3 regions of the Microbispora sitophila genome follow, and region 1 is predicted to be linked to each of the others. Evidence: predicted binding sites of a transcription regulator. Region 1 holds the regulator's gene; each other region holds the start of a gene.
The links. Region 1 encodes HrcA, which represses chaperone genes, less so after heat shock. Its sites were predicted from a motif close to TTGGCACTCTCNNNNNGAGAGTGCCAA; they were not measured.
Positions count from the first base shown of each region.

Region 2: groL (chaperonin GroEL) is a predicted target of HrcA. The motif match lies at 2,819-2,845, and genes of this name have one in related genera.
Region 3: IL992_RS49205 (FmdB family zinc ribbon protein) is a predicted target of HrcA. The motif match lies at 2,986-3,012, and genes of this name have one in related genera.

Region 1 covers NZ_JADBGC010000006.1:128,920-134,366, forward strand. Annotated here, with positions in the region: gene IL992_RS12745 (alpha/beta hydrolase family protein) at 1-377, shown strand, start outside; gene IL992_RS12750 (16S rRNA (uracil(1498)-N(3))-methyltransferase) at 381-1,115, opposite strand; gene dnaJ (molecular chaperone DnaJ) at 1,125-2,258, opposite strand; gene hrcA (heat-inducible transcriptional repressor HrcA) at 2,259-3,272, opposite strand; gene IL992_RS12765 (hypothetical protein) at 3,431-4,078, shown strand; gene IL992_RS12770 (DUF3097 domain-containing protein) at 4,097-4,903, shown strand; gene hemW (radical SAM family heme chaperone HemW) at 4,900-5,447, opposite strand, start outside.
Region 2 covers NZ_JADBGC010000019.1:157,028-162,474, forward strand. Annotated here, with positions in the region: gene IL992_RS31265 (HelD family protein) at 1-557, shown strand, start outside; gene IL992_RS31270 (GNAT family N-acetyltransferase) at 554-982, shown strand; gene groL (chaperonin GroEL) at 1,054-2,676, opposite strand; gene IL992_RS31280 (cold-shock protein) at 3,083-3,283, opposite strand; gene IL992_RS31285 (MoaD/ThiS family protein) at 3,540-3,815, opposite strand; gene thrC (threonine synthase) at 3,861-5,123, opposite strand; SAM riboswitch class I at 5,138-5,277, opposite strand; gene IL992_RS31295 (RNA polymerase sigma factor) at 5,374-5,447, opposite strand, start outside.
Region 3 covers NZ_JADBGC010000042.1:37,794-43,240, reverse strand. Annotated here, with positions in the region: gene IL992_RS43445 (D-alanyl-D-alanine carboxypeptidase family protein) at 1-12, shown strand, start outside; gene IL992_RS43440 (DUF1801 domain-containing protein) at 46-402, opposite strand; gene IL992_RS43435 (MarR family winged helix-turn-helix transcriptional regulator) at 518-970, shown strand; gene IL992_RS47290 (SAF domain-containing protein) at 1,001-1,762, opposite strand; gene IL992_RS43425 (S-methyl-5'-thioadenosine phosphorylase) at 1,775-2,581, opposite strand; gene IL992_RS49205 (FmdB family zinc ribbon protein) at 2,644-2,970, opposite strand; gene IL992_RS43415 (potassium/proton antiporter) at 3,132-4,637, opposite strand; gene IL992_RS43410 (5-formyltetrahydrofolate cyclo-ligase) at 4,671-5,237, opposite strand; gene galU (UTP--glucose-1-phosphate uridylyltransferase GalU) at 5,271-5,447, shown strand, end outside.

The DNA.
Region 1 (5,447 bases):
GTGTGAACCTCGACGGCTCGCTCTTCGGCGAGGTGACCGAGCGCGGCCTCGACGGCCCGTTCCTCCAACTGGCCGCGGACAGGGACGACGACCCTTCCTGGGAGACGTTCAGGAAGCAGCGCCGGGGCTGGAAGCGCGACCTGCGGCTCGCGGGAGCGGAGCACTACTCCTTCACCGACCTGCAGGCGCTGGTCCCGCGGATCTCGAGCAGCCTGGGCACGCCGTCCGAGATCGTCGGCACCGTCGACCCGGTCCGCTCGATCGCGGCCCAGCGCGCCTACGTGGCCGCGTTCCTCGACCTGCACCTGAAGGGCCGCAAGACCCGCCTGTTCGACCGGCCGAGTCCGGCGTTCCCCGAGGTCGGCTTCCTCGCCTGACCCTCACCAGCGGCCGCAGCGGGACAGCAGGACGGCCGCCGCGGCCACGCCCGCCGTCGAGGTGCGCAGCACCGTCGGCCCCAGCAGGGCCGGTACGGCTCCCGCCGCCCGCAACGTGGCGATCTCCTCCTCGGTGACGCCGCCCTCCGGGCCGACGACCATCACGATGTCGCCCGGCTCCTCCGGCAGGGGCAGGCGGCTCAGCGGCTCGGCGGCCTCCTCGTGCAGCACGACCGCGAGCGCCGCCGTGGAGACGAGCGAGCCGACCGCCGCGGTCGTGGCCTGCTCGGTCACCTCGGGCAGGTGGAAGCGCCGGGCCTGCTTGGCCGCCTCGCGGGCCGTGCCGCGCCAGCGGGCGAGGGCCTTGGCGGCCCGGTCGCCCTTCCACTGGGTGACGCAGCGGGCGGCGGCCCAGGGGACGATCACGTCGACCCCGGCCTCGGTCATCATCTCGACCGCGAGCTCGCCCCTGTCGCCCTTGGGCAGGCCCTGGACGACCACCAGCCTCGGCCGGGGCGGCGGCACCTCGAACCGGCGCAGCACCTCGGCGGTCAGCGAGTCCTTCCCGGCCGCCGTGACCGTGCACTCGGCCACCCGCCCCGCGCCGTCGGTCAGGTCGATCCGCTCCCCCGGGCGCAGGCGGCGTACGGCGGCGGCGTGCCGCCCCTCCGGCCCGTCGAGCACGATCGTGTCCGTCGCCTGGCCGGCCGCGTCCGACAGGAACACGGGAACTGTCATGCGATCAGCTCAGCGGCCGTTGAAGGCGTCCCGCAGGCGGGAGAAGAAGCCCTGCTGACCCGGGGAGAACTTGCCGGGCGGCCGCTCCTCTCCGCGCAGTTTCGACAGCTCGCGCAGCAGTTCCTCCTGCTGCGGGTCGAGCTTGGTCGGCGTCTCGACGTTCACGTGGATCAGCAGGTCGCCCCTGCCGGTCTCGTTGAGCCGCTGGACGCCCTTGCCGTACAGGGGAATGACCTGGCCGGCCTGGGTGCCGGGCCGTACGTCGATCTCCTCCGCGCCGTCGAGGGTCTCGATCGTGATCGAGGTGCCGAGCGCGGCGGCGGTCATCGGGATGTGGACCGTGCAGTGCAGGTCGTCACCGCGCCGTTCGAAGATCTGGTGCGGCCGCTCGACGATCTCCAGGAACAGGTCGCCGGGAGGCCCGCCGCCGGGGCCGACCTCGCCCTCGCCTGCGAGCTGGATGTGCGTGCCGTCCTCGACGCCGGCCGGGATCCTGACCTTGATCGTGCGCCGGGTCCTGACCCGTCCCTCGCCCGAGCACTCCATGCAGGGGTGCCGGATGACGCTGCCGTACCCGCCGCACTGGGGGCAGGGACGGGAGGTCATGACCTGGCCGAGGAACGAACGGGTCACCTGCGAGACCTCGCCGCGCCCGTGGCACATGTCGCAGGTGTCGGGGTGCGTGCCGGCCGCCGCCCCGGAGCCCTGGCAGACCTCGCAGACCACGGCCGTGTCGACCACGATCTCGCGGGTCGTGCCGAAGGCCGACTCCGCCAGGTCGAGCTCGACCCGGATGGTGGCGTTGCGGCCCCGGCGGGCGCGGGAGCGGGGCCCCCGCGCGGCGCCCGCCGAGCCGAAGAAGGCGTCCATGATGTCGCTGAACGGGAAGCCCGCGCCGAAACCCCCGGCCCCGGCTCCCGCGCCGCCGCCGAACGGGTCGGCGCCCATGTCGTACATGCGGCGCTTGCCGGCGTCGGACAGCACCTCGTACGCCTGGTTGATCTCCTTGAACCGCTCCTGGGTCTCCGGATCGGGGTTGACGTCCGGGTGCAGTTCACGGGCGAGACGGCGGTACGCCTTCTTGATCTCTTCCTGGCTGGCGTCGCGCCGTACGCCAAGGGTCGCGTAGTAGTCGTTGGACACTTATGACCCCGCCAGGATCTGGCCGACGTAACGCGCCACCGCGCGCACCGCACCCATCGTCACCGGATAGTCCATTCGTGTCGGGCCCAGCACTCCGAGCCGGGCCAGTTCTCTGTCACCCGAACCGTATCCGGCGGCCACGATAGAGGTGCCGCGCAGCCCGCTGTAGGGGTTCTCGGATCCGATCCGGACGGTCAGTTCGGACAGCCCGCCGGTCTCCCCCAGCAGGCGGATGAGGACGACCTGTTCCTCCAGCGCCTCCAGCACGTCCCGCAGGCCGATGCTGAGGTCGGCGGCGGCGAGGTTGGCCGTGCCGCCGAAGACGATCTTCTCCTCGTGCCGCTCGACGAGCGTCTCGAGGAGCACGGACAGGATCGTGGCCGCCACCGGCCTGTCCTCGGGAGGCAGGCGGTCGGGGACGTCGGCCACGGTCTCCGGCACCCGGGACAGGCCACAGCCGTCCAGGCACGCGTTGAGCACGGCGCGCAGGTTCGCGATCCTGTCGTCGGCGATGGCCTCGGGCAGGTCGACCACCCGCTGCTCGACCCGCCCGGTGTTCGTGATCAGCACCAGCATGACCCGGCGCTCCGCGATCGGGACGATCTCCACGTGGCGCACCGACGACCTGGTGAGCGAGGGGTACTGGACCACCGCGACCTGCCGGGTGAGCTGCGCGAGCAACCGGACCGTGCGCATGACGATCTCGTCGAGGTCCACGGCCCCGGCGAGGAAGGTCTCGATGGCCCTGCGCTCCGCGCCGGACAGCGGCTTGATCTGCGACAGCCGGTCGACGAACAGGCGATATCCCTTGTCCGTCGGCACCCTGCCGGCACTGGTGTGCGGCTGGGTGATGTATCCCTGCTCCTCCAGCGCCGCCATGTCGTTGCGGATCGTCGCCGGGGAGACGCCGAGGTTGTGCCTGTCCGCCAGGGCCTTCGACCCCACCGGCTCGTTGGTGGACACGTAGTCCTCGACGATGGCGCGCAGGACGGCGAGCTTGCGGTCGTCGAGCAATGTGTCACCTCCCTGTGCCTGGAAACACCGACTCTGGCACTCTGTGTTCCCGAGTGCCAAGTGTACGGCTACCACCCCACGTGGTGCGATAACGCGGAGGGCACCAGGACAAGCGAGCTCCAAATCGGCCGCAAGTCACATGGTCGACTCTTCACCCTATGCACGAGATTCAGACCCCCGATGTGACCATGCGGGTGCCCCGCCCCATGCCGCAGGCCGACGTGACCTTGCGGATGCCGCACCCCTTCCCCCCGCCGTACGCCGGTCCCCGGCCGATCCGGCCCCGGCTGCTGTGGATCTTCCTCTCCTGGGTGCTCTTCGTCGTCCTGCTGGTGGCGGGCGTCGGCGGGTTCGCCGGCGGCCTGTTCTCCACGATCGGCGACGCCGCGCCCACGACGACCTTCTCCGGCGGGCAGTCGGTGAACGTCGCGCTCGACCCCGCGGACAAGCCGGCGATCTACGCGGCCGTCGACCAGCCCACGGACGTCCGCTGTCAGCTCGGCGACGGCGCCGACCCGCGGGTGCGGCTGACCCGGCCTGCCGTCTCCCAGACCGTCACGCTCAACGGCACGACCTGGGAGCTGCTGTTCGAGGCCGGCGTGCCGAAGGCGGGCGCCTACCAGCTCGCGTGCGAGGGCGACGGAGTCCGGTTCGGCGTCGGCAAGCAGCTCGCCGGCGGGGCCGGCATGCTGGTGGGCGGCGCGATCGCACTGCTGGCTCTGCCCACCGTCGGCTTCCTGGCCGCGCTGATCGTGACCATCGTCGTGCTCGCGCGCCGCTCCGCCGCCCGCCGTCGCATGGCGTGATTTGCTAGCGTTCCCCGCATGTACGGGCGGGACGTGCTTTCCGGAGACTGGCGGCGGCCACGGCGGGGGCAGATCCCCGAGATCCCGGCCGAGCCCGACCTCGTGGTCGAGGACGCCGAGGGCCGATTCTGCGGCGCCGTGGTGGCCTGCGACAAGGAGGCCGTGACGCTGGAGGACCGGTTCGGCCGCCGGCGGGTGTTCCCGCTGACGCCCGCCGGCTTCCTCCTCGAAGGCAAACCTGTGACGCTGGTGCGCCCCCAGGCCGGTCCGAAGGGGCCGCTGCGGAGCGCCTCGGGGTCGATCGCGGTCGAGGGCCTGCGCGCACAGGTCGCCAGGGAGAGCCGCATCTACGTCGAGGGCGTCCACGACGCCTCGCTGGTGGAGAAGATCTGGGGGCACGACCTGCGGGTCGAGGGGGTCGTCGTCGAATACCTGGAGGGCGTGGACGACCTCCCGGCCATCGTCGAGGAGTTCGGCCCCGAGCCGGGCAGGCGGCTCGGCGTGCTCGTGGACCACCTGGTGCCCGGCTCGAAGGAGAGCCGCATCGCCGCCCGGGTGTCCGGGGACGACGTGCTCATCGTCGGGCATCCGTTCGTGGACATCTGGCAGGCGGTCAAGCCCCGGGCGCTCGGCATCCCCGCCTGGCCGGACGTGCCGCGCGGCGTGCCCTGGAAGGAGGGCGTGATCGACGCCCTCGGCTGGCGGATGGACCCTCAGGAGGCGTGGCGGCACATCCTGGGCCGGGTCACGACCTACGCCGACCTGGAGCCCGAACTGCTCGGCCGTGTGGAAGAACTGATCGACTTTGTCACGGCTCAGGATTAGGGGGTCAGGTCCCGCACCACGGCGTCGGCGAGTAGCCTGCCGCGCAGCGTGAGCACGGCCCGGCCCGCCTTGAACGCCTCCACCTCCAGCAGCCCCTCCGCCAGCGCCCGCGCGCACGCCGTACGCGTCTGGGGGGCGAGGTCGGCGAGCGGGAAGCCCGAGGCGAGGCGCAGCTCCAGCATGACCCGCTCGACGGCCCTGTCCTCCGCCGACAGCTCCTCCCGGGCGTGCGCGGGCGAGGTGCAGGCCGCCAGGCGGGCGGCGTACGCCGCGGGATGTTTGACGTTCCACCAGCGGGTGCCGCCGACGTGGCTGTGCGCCCCCGGCCCGGCCCCCCACCAGTCGCCGCCGGTCCAGTACAGCAGGTTGTGGCGGCAGCGGGCCTCGTCGCCCGCCGCCCAGTTGGAGATCTCGTACCAGCTCAGGCCGGCGGCCGTCAGCATCTCCTCGGCGATCAGGTAACGGTCGGCCGCCACGTCGTCGTCCGGCATCGGCAGCTCGCCGCGCCGGATCCGGGCGGCGAGCCGGGTGCCGTCCTCGACGA
Region 2 (5,447 bases), on a different contig from region 1:
CCACGCCATGGTCGGCGCGTTCGTGGAAGACCGTGCTCGACCACCTCGGCCAGCCCGCGGGCGAGGTCACCGAGCTCACGCTCGGCTTCCGCGTGCCCCGGGAGGTCCTCGACTTCGCCGCGCGGCTGCTGCCCTCCGTCGCGCCGGAGCTCGCCCCGCCGCGCTCGCTGCGTCCCGGCGCCGGCTCCCTGTCCGTACGCCGCGAGACCGACGTCGCCGCCGCCCTCCCCGAGGCCGTACGGCAGGCCCTCGCGCAGGAGGGCTCCATCGGCGTCATCGCGGCGGACTCCGGCCTTCCCGCGCTCTCGGCGGCCCTGGAGGCCGCCGCGGTGCCGCACACGGTGCTCGGTCCCGACTCGACGGGCGACGACCGGGTGCTGCTGGTGCCGGCGACGCTCGCCAAGGGCCTGGAGTACGACCACGTGATCGTCGCCGAGCCGGCCGCGATCGCGGAGGCCGAGGAGCGCGGCCTCGCTCGGCTCTATGTGGTCCTCACCCGGGCGGTAACGTCACTGACCGTCCTGCACAGCCACGACCTTCCCGAGGAACTGCGATGAACCCGCCCGATGTACGCATCCGCCACGGAGCGCTCGACGACGTCCCAGCCGTGCTGCGGTTCTGGCTCGAGGCCGCGGAGAACACCGACAGGCACGACGACGCCGGCAAGGTCGTGGCTCTGATCGAACGCGATCCCGAGGCGCTGCTCATCGCCGAGATCGACGGCCGCATGGCCGGCACGCTCATCGCCGGGTGGGACGGCTGGCGCGCCCACCTCTACCGGCTCGCCGTGGACCCGGCCCACCGGCGCATGGGCATCGGATCGCGGCTGATCCGGGCTGCCGAGGAGCGGTTCAGGAAGTTCGGCGCGTTCCGCGCGGACGCGATGGTCCTGCACGACAACGCTCTGGCGCACCACGCCTGGACGGCGGCGGGATACGCGATGCAGACCGACTGCGCCCGCTGGGTCAGGCGCCTCACCTGAGGCGCACAACGGGAAAGGGCGGCTCCCCGAGGGGGAACCGCCCTTCCGTTGAGACGAAGCAGGCAGATGGATCAGAAGTCCATGTCGCCGCCGCCGGGCATGGCGGGGGCCTTCTCCTTCTCGGGCTTCTCGGCGATGACGGCCTCGGTCGTCAGGAACAGCGCCGCGATGGACGCCGCGTTCTGCAGCGCCGAGCGGGTGACCTTGGCCGGGTCGATGATGCCGGACTCGAACATGTTGACGTACTCGCCGGTCGCGGCGTTGAGGCCCTCACCAGCCGGGAGGTTGCGGACCTTCTCCACCACGACGCCGCCCTCGAGGCCGGCGTTGACGGCGATCTGCTTCAGCGGCTCCTCGAGGGCCTTGCGGACGATCGCGGCACCGGTGGCCTCGTCGCCGTTGACCTCGAGCTTGTCGAACGCGTTGGCGCCGGCCTGCAGCAGGGCCACGCCACCGCCGGGGACGATGCCCTCCTCGACCGCGGCCTTCGCGTTGCGGACGGCGTCCTCGATGCGGTGCTTGCGCTCCTTGAGCTCGACCTCGGTGGCCGCGCCGGCCTTGATGACGGCGACGCCGCCGGCCAGCTTGGCGAGGCGCTCCTGGAGCTTCTCGCGGTCGTAGTCGGAGTCGGTGCGCTCGATCTCGGCGCGGATCTCGTTGACCCGGCCGGCGATCTGCTCGGCGTCACCGGCGCCGTCGACGATCGTGGTCTCGTCCTTGGTGACAACGACCTTGCGGGCACGGCCGAGCAGGTCGAGGGTGGCGTTCTCGAGCTTGAGACCGACCTCCTCGGAGATGACCTGGCCACCGGTCAGGATGGCGATGTCGCCCAGCATGGCCTTGCGGCGGTCGCCGAAGCCCGGAGCCTTGACGGCCACGGACTTGAACAGGCCGCGGATCTTGTTGACGACCAGGGTGGCCAGGGCCTCGCCCTCGACGTCCTCGGCGATGATGACCAGCGGCTTGCCGGACTGCACGACCTTGTCGAGCAGCGGGAGCAGGTCCTTGTTCGCCGAGACCTTGGAGTTGACGATCAGGATGTACGGGTCCTCGAAGACCGCCTCCATGCGCTCGGGGTCGGTCACGAAGTAGCCGGACACGTAGCCCTTGTCGAAGCGCATGCCCTCGGTGAGCTCCAGCTCCAGGCCGAAGGTGTTGCTCTCCTCGACGGTGATGACGCCTTCCTTGCCCACCTTGTCCATCGCCTCGGCGATGAGAGCGCCGATCTCGGTGTCGGCGGCGGAGATGGAGGCGGTGGAGGCGATCTGCTCCTTGGTCTCCACGTCCTTGGCGAGCTTCGACAGCTCCTCGCTGACACGCTCGACGGCGGCCTCGATGCCCTTCTTCAGCGCCATCGGGTTGGCACCGGCGGCCACGTTGCGCAGACCCTCGCGGACCAGCGCCTGGGCGAGCACGGTAGCCGTCGTGGTGCCGTCACCGGCGACGTCGTCGGTCTTCTTCGCGACTTCCTTGACGAGCTCGGCGCCGATCTTCTCCCACGGGTCCTCGAGCTCGATCTCCTTGGCGATGGAGACACCGTCGTTGGTGATCGTGGGGGCGCCCCACTTCTTCTCCAGCACGACGTTGCGGCCCTTGGGGCCGAGGGTCACCTTCACGGCGTCGGCGAGCTGGTTCATACCGCGCTCGAGACCGCGCCGGGCGTCCTCGTCAAACGCGATCATCTTGGCTGCCATTAGGCTAGACCTCCCAGTAGCAGGGTGTCTTCAACGGACCGAGCCGACGCCCGCGACGGCGCGGACCCGCTATCCCTGCGCGGGCCCCATCGCCCCGATCCCGGTTGTTGTCACTCTCGACCTCAGAGTGCCAAACAAGTATTTAGCACTCTACCCATGAGAGTGCAAGCGGAAGCCGTGCTGACCAGCTTGGACGGTATGTCCAGACCAGTGCGAAGCGGGAGACACCGAGCGAGCCGGAGGGGCGCGCCGGTGTCTGGACCGAGGAACGAGCGAGCACGTGACGAGGGCTGTGCTCCCGGCGCGCCTCCGGCGCGACCCCGCGGATAAGAGCGCCCCGACGAGCGAAGCGGAAGGCCCGGCACGCGGTGTCCGCGTGCCGGGCCTTCCAAGGTCGATGACGGGATCAGACGGCCCGTACGGCTTCCGCCTGCGGGCCCTTCTGACCCTGCGTGATGTCGAACTCAACCCGCTGACCCTGCTCGAGGGCCTTGTAGCCGTCCATCAGGATTGCCGAGTAATGGACGAACACGTCCTTACCACCGTCTACCGCGATGAAGCCGTAGCCCTTGTCCGCGTTAAACCATTTGACGGTGCCCTGCGCCACTTCCGACTCCTCTTGCTGGGCTGGGGACCACACCCAAGAAGCCCCCGGTTTTGTCGATCGTCCTCGACCATACCCGTGTCAAGGCGTAGGACAACAGAGTCAATCCGCAAACTACTACTTGGCGTTCGCTCAAAGCGGGATCGAAGAATATTCACTTTGCTGTTGAATAGTTGAGAGCTGCACCATTTGCCATGGCATCGCATGACTTCTTCATCGATAGAAGTGCATGTCAGGTGCTCGGCCCCGGCGCGGCGGCTCAGCCTCCGGCGACGGCGGGGATGACCGAAATCTGCACCCCGTCCGGCGTGGCGGTGTCCAGACCGTCGGCGAATCGGACATCCTCTTCCCCGACGTAGACGTTGACAAAACGCCGGATCTTACCCGTCTCGTCCAGGATGCGCCCGCCGATGCCGGGGTAGTCCGCGTCCAGCTTCTGCAGGACCTCCCGGAGCGTTCCCCCCTCCCCGCTCACCTCCGCGGCTCCGTTGGTGTACGTCCGGAGAATCGTCGGAATCCGCACGGAAACGCTCATTGTTCGCTCGCTTTCGTTACTACCGATGGGCCTTTTGAAACGCTTTCAGTTGGCAAATGCCGTACGGAACGCGTCGAGAGAGGGACGGATGACTGCGGCGGGACGGGCGTGCTCGGCCACCGCGTCGAGCGTCTTCAGCCCGTCGCCGGTGTTCAGCACCACGGTCTCGGCGTCGGGGTCGAGGCGGCCCTCGCGCACCAGCTTGCGCAGCACGCCGACCGTGACACCGCCCGCGGTCTCGGCGAAGACGCCCTCGGTCCTGGCCAGCAGGCGGATGGCCTCGACCACTTCCCGGTCGTTCACGTCCTCCACCGCGCCGCCCGTCCGCCGCGCGATGTCGAGCACGTACGGCCCGTCCGCCGGGTTGCCGATCGCCAGGGACTTGGCGATGGTGTCGGGCCGCACCGGCTGCACGACGTCCTGCCCGGCCTTGAAGGCCCGGGAGACCGGCGAGCAGCCCTCGGCCTGCGCCCCGAAGATCCGGTAGGGCCGCTCCTCGACCAGCCCCAGCTTGATCAGCTCACGGAAACCCTTGTCGATCTTGGTGAGCTGGGAGCCGGAGGCCACCGGGATGACGATCTGGTCGGGCAGCCGCCAGCCGAGCTGCTCGGCGATCTCGTACGCCAGCGTCTTGGAGCCCTCGGCGTAGAAGGGCCGGAGGTTGACGTTGACGAAGCCCCACTTCTCGCCCAGCTCGTCACCGATGAGCTCGGAGCAGAAGCGGTTGACCTCGTCGTAGTTGCCGTCGATGGCGACCAGGCGGCCACCGTACACGGCGGCCATGGTGACCTTGGCCGGCTCCAGGTCGGCGGGGATGAACACGCAGGAGTCCAGCCCGGCCCGGGCGGCGGCCGCGCTCACCGCGCCGGCGAGGTTGCCGGTCGAGGAGCACGACAGGGTGTGGAAGCCGAAGTTGCGCGCGGCCTCCAGCGCGATCGCGACGACCCGGTCCTTGAAGGAGTGGGTCGGGTTGCCGGAGTCGTCCTTGACGTGAAGCGACCGCAGGCCCAGCTCGGCCGCCAGCCTGTCGGCCTTCACGAGCTTGGTCCAGCCGGGCTGGAGGTTGGGCTTGGCCGCCACTCCGGCGGGAACGGGGAGCAGGGAGCGGTATCGCCAGATGTTCGCCGGGCCCGACTCGATGTCCTCCCGGCGAACCTCGCCGAAGTCGTACGCCACCTCAAGTGGGCCGAAACACTCCGTACAGGCGAAAATCGGACCGAGGTCATAAAGAGCGCCGCATTCGCGACACGAAAGACCGGTGGCGGGGCCGAACTCGACGGTGTTCGCGGCAGTGCTGGTGTGCGCCATGAAGCGAGGCCTTTCCCTCATCTTCGCTCGCGACCACCTTGGCCGCGAGCCGGAATTGGCACCTGTCCCGGCCGGGCCTCGTGGGCACGAGTTCGACACCGGGGAGGTTGCCGGGGCTTCGCAGGGCCGGTCCCTCCACCCCTCTGGATGAGCATGTTCAGTTGTAAGACCTTCCGGGGAAGGTCCCTAGCACTGTACCCCGGCGTCCCCGGTGTCCGTTCCGACGTCTCACATAGCGAGACGTTTCGTATCAGCCGTACGCCTCACCGAGGGCGCTCTGCACGTACTTGCGCGCCTGGTGGATACGGGACTTGACCGTCCCGA
Region 3 (5,447 bases), on a different contig from region 1:
TCGCTGCTCTGACGGATACGCGCAGGCCGAAAAGAACGGGTCGCGTCAGTTCGCGTCGAGGTGGACGGCCTGGCCGATGTAGTCGCGCAGCGCGGCCTCGTCCATCCCGTCCAGTGTCTTGATCTTGACGTGGCGGGTCTTCTTGCCGACTCCCTGCAGAAGGCCGTACGGGTCGGACATCTCCGCGCCCCGCTCGAAGGCGAAGGTGAGATGGGTCTTGCTCTGGCTGATGACGGCGAGGATCTTCTTGCCCCGCCAGGCAGGCGAGCCGTACGTGAGACATTCGACCGCCTGGGGGGCCTCTTCGGCCATAAGGGTGCGCAGGGCCGCCACGATCTCGTGGTACTTCGGGTCGAGCGTCGTCTCGACGTAGGTGTCGATCTCGCTGGTGGTCATGGTCATGATCCCCTCGCTCTCCGTTCTCCTGGAGGTCGGCCGTGCGTGTTCTGAGCGCCACAGTATAATCACGATTATTGACAGTCAATGATCGTGACTAAATTTGCGGGGACGGTGAATCGTGACGGTTCCTGACATCGGCGTGCTGGCCGGTCAGTTGATGCGCGCTCTCCAGGAGGAGCTGTTCGAGACCCTCGCCGAGCAGGGGCATCCCGACGTGAGTCCGCGGCACGGAACGGTTCTGGCGTTCCTCGAGCCGAACGGCGTGCGCGCGACGGACCTCGCGGCCCGGTCGGGCCAGCACAAGCAGATCATCGGCACGATCCTCGACGAGCTCGTCAGGCTCGGCTACGTCACCCGCGAACCCGATCCCGCCGATCGCCGGGCCAAGCTCATCGTCCCCACCGAGCGCGGCATCGACGAGATCAACAAAGCGCGCGCCATCCTCGCCGCCATCGAGGAGCGGCACGAACGAATGCTCGGCGCCGAGCGCTACGCCGGGTTCAAGGAGATGCTCCAGCAGGTCACGCGTGACCAGCGGGCCTGGAGACAGGCTGGGGCGAGCACCGCCTGATCGGCGTCATCCGCCGCCGGACACGGCCGATCAGTGGGGGTGAATGGTCACCGAGAGCCTGCCCTGTGCCTGGGCCTGGGCGAGCTGGGCCGCCTGCCCGGGGGTCGTGGCCAGCACGAGCAGCGCGCCGCCGTCCGTACGGCCCGGCGGCCGGGCGATCACCCGCACCTCCTGGGCGACGGTCCGGGCCTGAAAAGGGCCCTCCTCGAAGGCCGCCAGGATGTCGATCACGTCGCCCGGCGAGAGCAGGCGGGCGGCGTCGGGATCGGCGATCCTGACCGGCGTCGCAACCATCCCCGGCGTCCCTGCCATTCCCGGCGTCCCTGCCATCCCCGGCCCAGCGGCCGGAGCCCCCGATTGCGTGGCCGGGGCCCATCGCCCCGCGGCCGGACCACCGCCGGCCGACCCTCCGGACGCCTGACCGCCGGAGCCCTGCCCAACCGGCTCCTGCCCGGCGGATGCCTGCCCGATCAGGGACTGGCGGAACAGGCCCGGGCCGAGCAGCCGCGCGTCGGTGAGGAGTTCGCCCCGGCGCAACGGACCGGCGAGCACGCGGCCCGAGACCGGGGCGCCGGGCGCGTACGCCCCGGCGGGCACCGTGTCGGGCGGGAGCCGTACGACCACGACGTCGGAGGCGGTCAGCCGGCCTCCGGTGAGGTCGCGGGCGGCGGCGAGGACCTCCACCCCGTCAGGACTACGGACGGCCAGCAGCACGCAGGCCACCGCCATACCGGCGAGGACGGCGGCGATCGGACGGCGACGGCGCGCCGTCAGCCGCCTCAGATCACGCATGACCACCTCGTGTCAGGGGAGCTCGATCGGCAGCTTGATCCCGTCGAGGGCGTTGCCGCAGGGGCAGGGGCGCTCCTCCGGAAGGGCCTCGACGACCTGCGCGACCAGAGTGCGCATCCGCTCCACGTTGGCGGCGAAGAAGGCCAGGACCTCTTCGTGGGTGACCCCCTCACCGGCCTCCACGCCGGCGTCGTGGTCGGTCACGAGGGCGAGCGTCGTGTAGCAGAGGGCGAGTTCGCGGGCGAGCACGGCCTCGGGGTGCCCGGTCATGCCGATGATCGACCAGCCCGCCCCCGAGAACCACTTCGACTCGGCCCGGGTGGAGAAGCGGGGCCCTTGGACCACGACCAGAGTGCCGCCGTCGACCGTGTCCCAGCCCGTCTCGCGCGCCGTGGTCACGGCGGCCGCCCTGCCGGAGGGACAGTAGGGGTCGGAGAACGACACGTGCACGGCCCCGCCCGCGTCGTAGTACGTCTGCTCGCGGCCCTGCGTGCGGTCCACGAGCTGGTCGGGGATCACGAGAGCGCCCGGGCCGATCTCCGGGCGCAGGGACCCGACCGCGCTGGGCGCGAGCACCTGGCGGACGCCGAGGGACCGCAGGGCCCACATGTTCGCCCGATAGGGGATGCGGTGGGGAGGGAAGGTGTGGCCGCGACCGTGCCGCGGGACGAACGCGACGGTCCGCTCGCCGATGCGGCCCACGGTGATCGAGTCACTCGGCGGGCCGTACGGCGTCGTCACGTCGATCTCTTCGGCGTCCTCCAGCAGCGAGTAGAACCCCGAACCGCCGATGACCCCGATGTCTGCGCGATTGACCATGGGCCGACCCTAGCGAACGGCGCCGCACACCCGCCGCGTCCCGCCGACCCCTGTGGATAACCTCAGGCGGCGGCGGTGGAGCCGGACGACGACGTGCTCGACGAGGAGGTGCTCGACGAGCTCGTGGAGGTCGCGGGCTCCTTCTTGCCCGAGTCGCCGGACGGCTTCGAGGACGACGTCGTCGTGGTGGACGTGGTCGTCGACGAGCTCGACGAACGGCTGTCGGTCCGGTAGAAGCCGGAGCCCTTGAACACGATGCCAACGGCGGAGAAGACCTTGCGCAGCTTGCCCTGGCAGGCCGGGCACTCCGTGAGCGGGTCGTCAGAGAACTTCTGGACGGCCTCCAGCTGCTCACCGCAAGCGGTACAGGCGTACTGGTAGGTAGGCACTCGCTCCTCCTGAGACTGGCACTCGACCGGGTCGATTGCTAATGGTAAGCAGTCAACAAGCCCAAACGCCACTCCAGCCCGGTTTATTGCCCCGCGCCGTCCCATTCGCTCACCCCACGATCCGCCCGCGAAACCTCCGCACAACCGCCGGGCGACAGCGGTCAGCCGCCGCGTTCGCCGTACCAGCCGGCGAGCTTGCCGCGGCGGCTGACGGCGCGCAGGCGGCGTTCGACCGTCTCCCGCTGGGCGGCCGTGGTGACCACGAGAAGCTGGTCGCCCGCCAGCAGCCGGGTCGTCTGCGTGGGCACGAACGACTGTCCGTTCCGTACGACGAGCGTGACCATGGTGTTCGCGGGCAGCCGGAGCTCGAAGATCTCCACACCGTGCATGAGCGAGCCGCGCGGGATGCGGACCTGCAGCAGGTCGGCGTTCAGTTCCTCCAGCGGCGCGGCCTCCACGTCGAGGTCACGGGCCTCGCCCTCCGCCGTCACGCCGAGCAGCCGCGCGAGGTACGGCAGTGTGGGCCCCTGCACGAACGTGAACACGATGACGATGATGAACACGTCGTTGAACAGGCTCTTCGCCCCGGGCAGGCCGGCGGCCCAGGGGATCGCGGCCAGCACGACGGGCACCGCGCCGCGAAGCCCTGCCCACGACAGGAACACCTGCTCGCGCCACGACAGCGAACCGAGGCGCAGGAGCCGCACCAGCACCCCCGACACCAGCACGGACGCCGGGCGGGCGAGCAGGACCAGCAGCAGGCCCGACACCAGGGCCGGGACGAAAACGACGGGCAGTTCGCGCGGGTCGGCCAGCATGCCGAGCATCACGAACAGCCCGATCTGGGCGAGCCAGGCGGCGCCCTCGGCGAAGCCGCGCGTGGCGGCGCGGTGGGGGAGACGGGCGTTGCCCAGGATCAGCGTCGTCAGGTACACCGCGAGGAACCCGCTGCCGTGCAGCAGCGTGGCCCCGCTGTAGGTGACGAGCGCCAGCGCCAGGACCGCGATCGGGTAGAGGCCGGAGGCGGGCAGCGCGACCCGGCGCAGCGCGTACACCCCTGCCGGTCCCACGGCGAGGCCGACGGCCGCGCCGATGAGCAGTTCGACGGCGGTCTCCAGCAGGACGTGCGGCAGCGAGAGGGTCAGCGTCGGGCCCGCGCTCAGCATCATCACGAGGATGACGGTCGGGGCGTCGTTGAAGCCCGACTCGGCCTCCAGGATCCCGGCGAGCCGGGGCGGCAGCGGTAGCCGTCTCAGTACGGAGAACACGGCCGCCGCGTCGGTCGACGCGAGGAACGCGCCGAGCAGCAACGCCATCCGCCACTCCATGCCGAGGAGGGCGGCGACGGTCACCGCGAGCACGACGACGCTGACCGCGATCCCGACCGTGGCGAGCACGAGCGCGGCCGGCACGGCGTCGCGTACGTGGTTCCAGTTGGTGGTGAGACCGCCTTCGGCCAGGATCACGGCGAGCGCGATCAGGCCGAGTTGCTGGGCCATCTGGGCGTTGTCGAAGTTGATGCCCCCGATGCCGCCCTCGCCGAGCAGCAGGCCGAGGCCGAGGAAGATGAGCAGCGTGGGAAGGCCGGTGCGGTGCGCGATCCGTACGGACGCGATGGCCGCGATGACGACGGCGGCGGACAGGAGCAGCCAGACGTTCAGACCCACCCGCTCCCTTCGCCGTCACTTAGGCCAATCTTGTCACATCTGTACCAATCGGGCGATTCCGCTCGGAAGGGCGGCGAAGCGTACGCGCTGGTCGTGAGGCTCCGTGGGGACCCCTTCCATCAGCTCACCCTCGTGCAGGAGCGCCACCGTCGGTACGTTCGGCCCGACTCGGGCGAGCGCCCGGTCGTAGAAGCCGCCGCCGCGGCCGAGCCGTACGCCGGTGACCCGGTCCACGGCCAGGGCCGGCGCGATGACCAGCGCGGCGGTGCGGATCGCGTCCACGCCGCGCCGGACGTCCACGGGTTCCATGATCCCGTTCGGGCCGGGCGCCAGCGAGTCCGGGCCGTCGTACACCGCCCAGTCGAGGTCGCCGTCCGGGCGCTGCACCGGCAGCATCACCGTGGCGCCGTGCTTCCACAGGGCCAGGATCAGCCCCTGTGTGGACGGCTCGGTGCCGGTCGACCAATAGCAGGCCACCAGCCCCGCCATCTGCACCCACGGCTGGTCGAGGAGTAACTCCCTGATGGCCGCCGACGACTCGCGCAGCGTCCTGGGATCGAGTTCCGACCGGCCGCGCAGGATACGCCGACGCAGGTTCATCTTGTCCAAAGACTGCTCCGTTAGTGTCTACTCATGGCTGACTTCGATCCCGTGACCAAAGCCGTCGTGCCCGCCGCGGGTCTCGGCACCCGCTTCCTTCCCGCGACGAAGGCGACCCCCAAGGAGATGCTGCCCATCGTCGACAAGCCGGCCATCCAGTACGTGGTGGAGGAGGCCGTCTCCGCCGGGCTGCTCGACGTCCTCATGGTG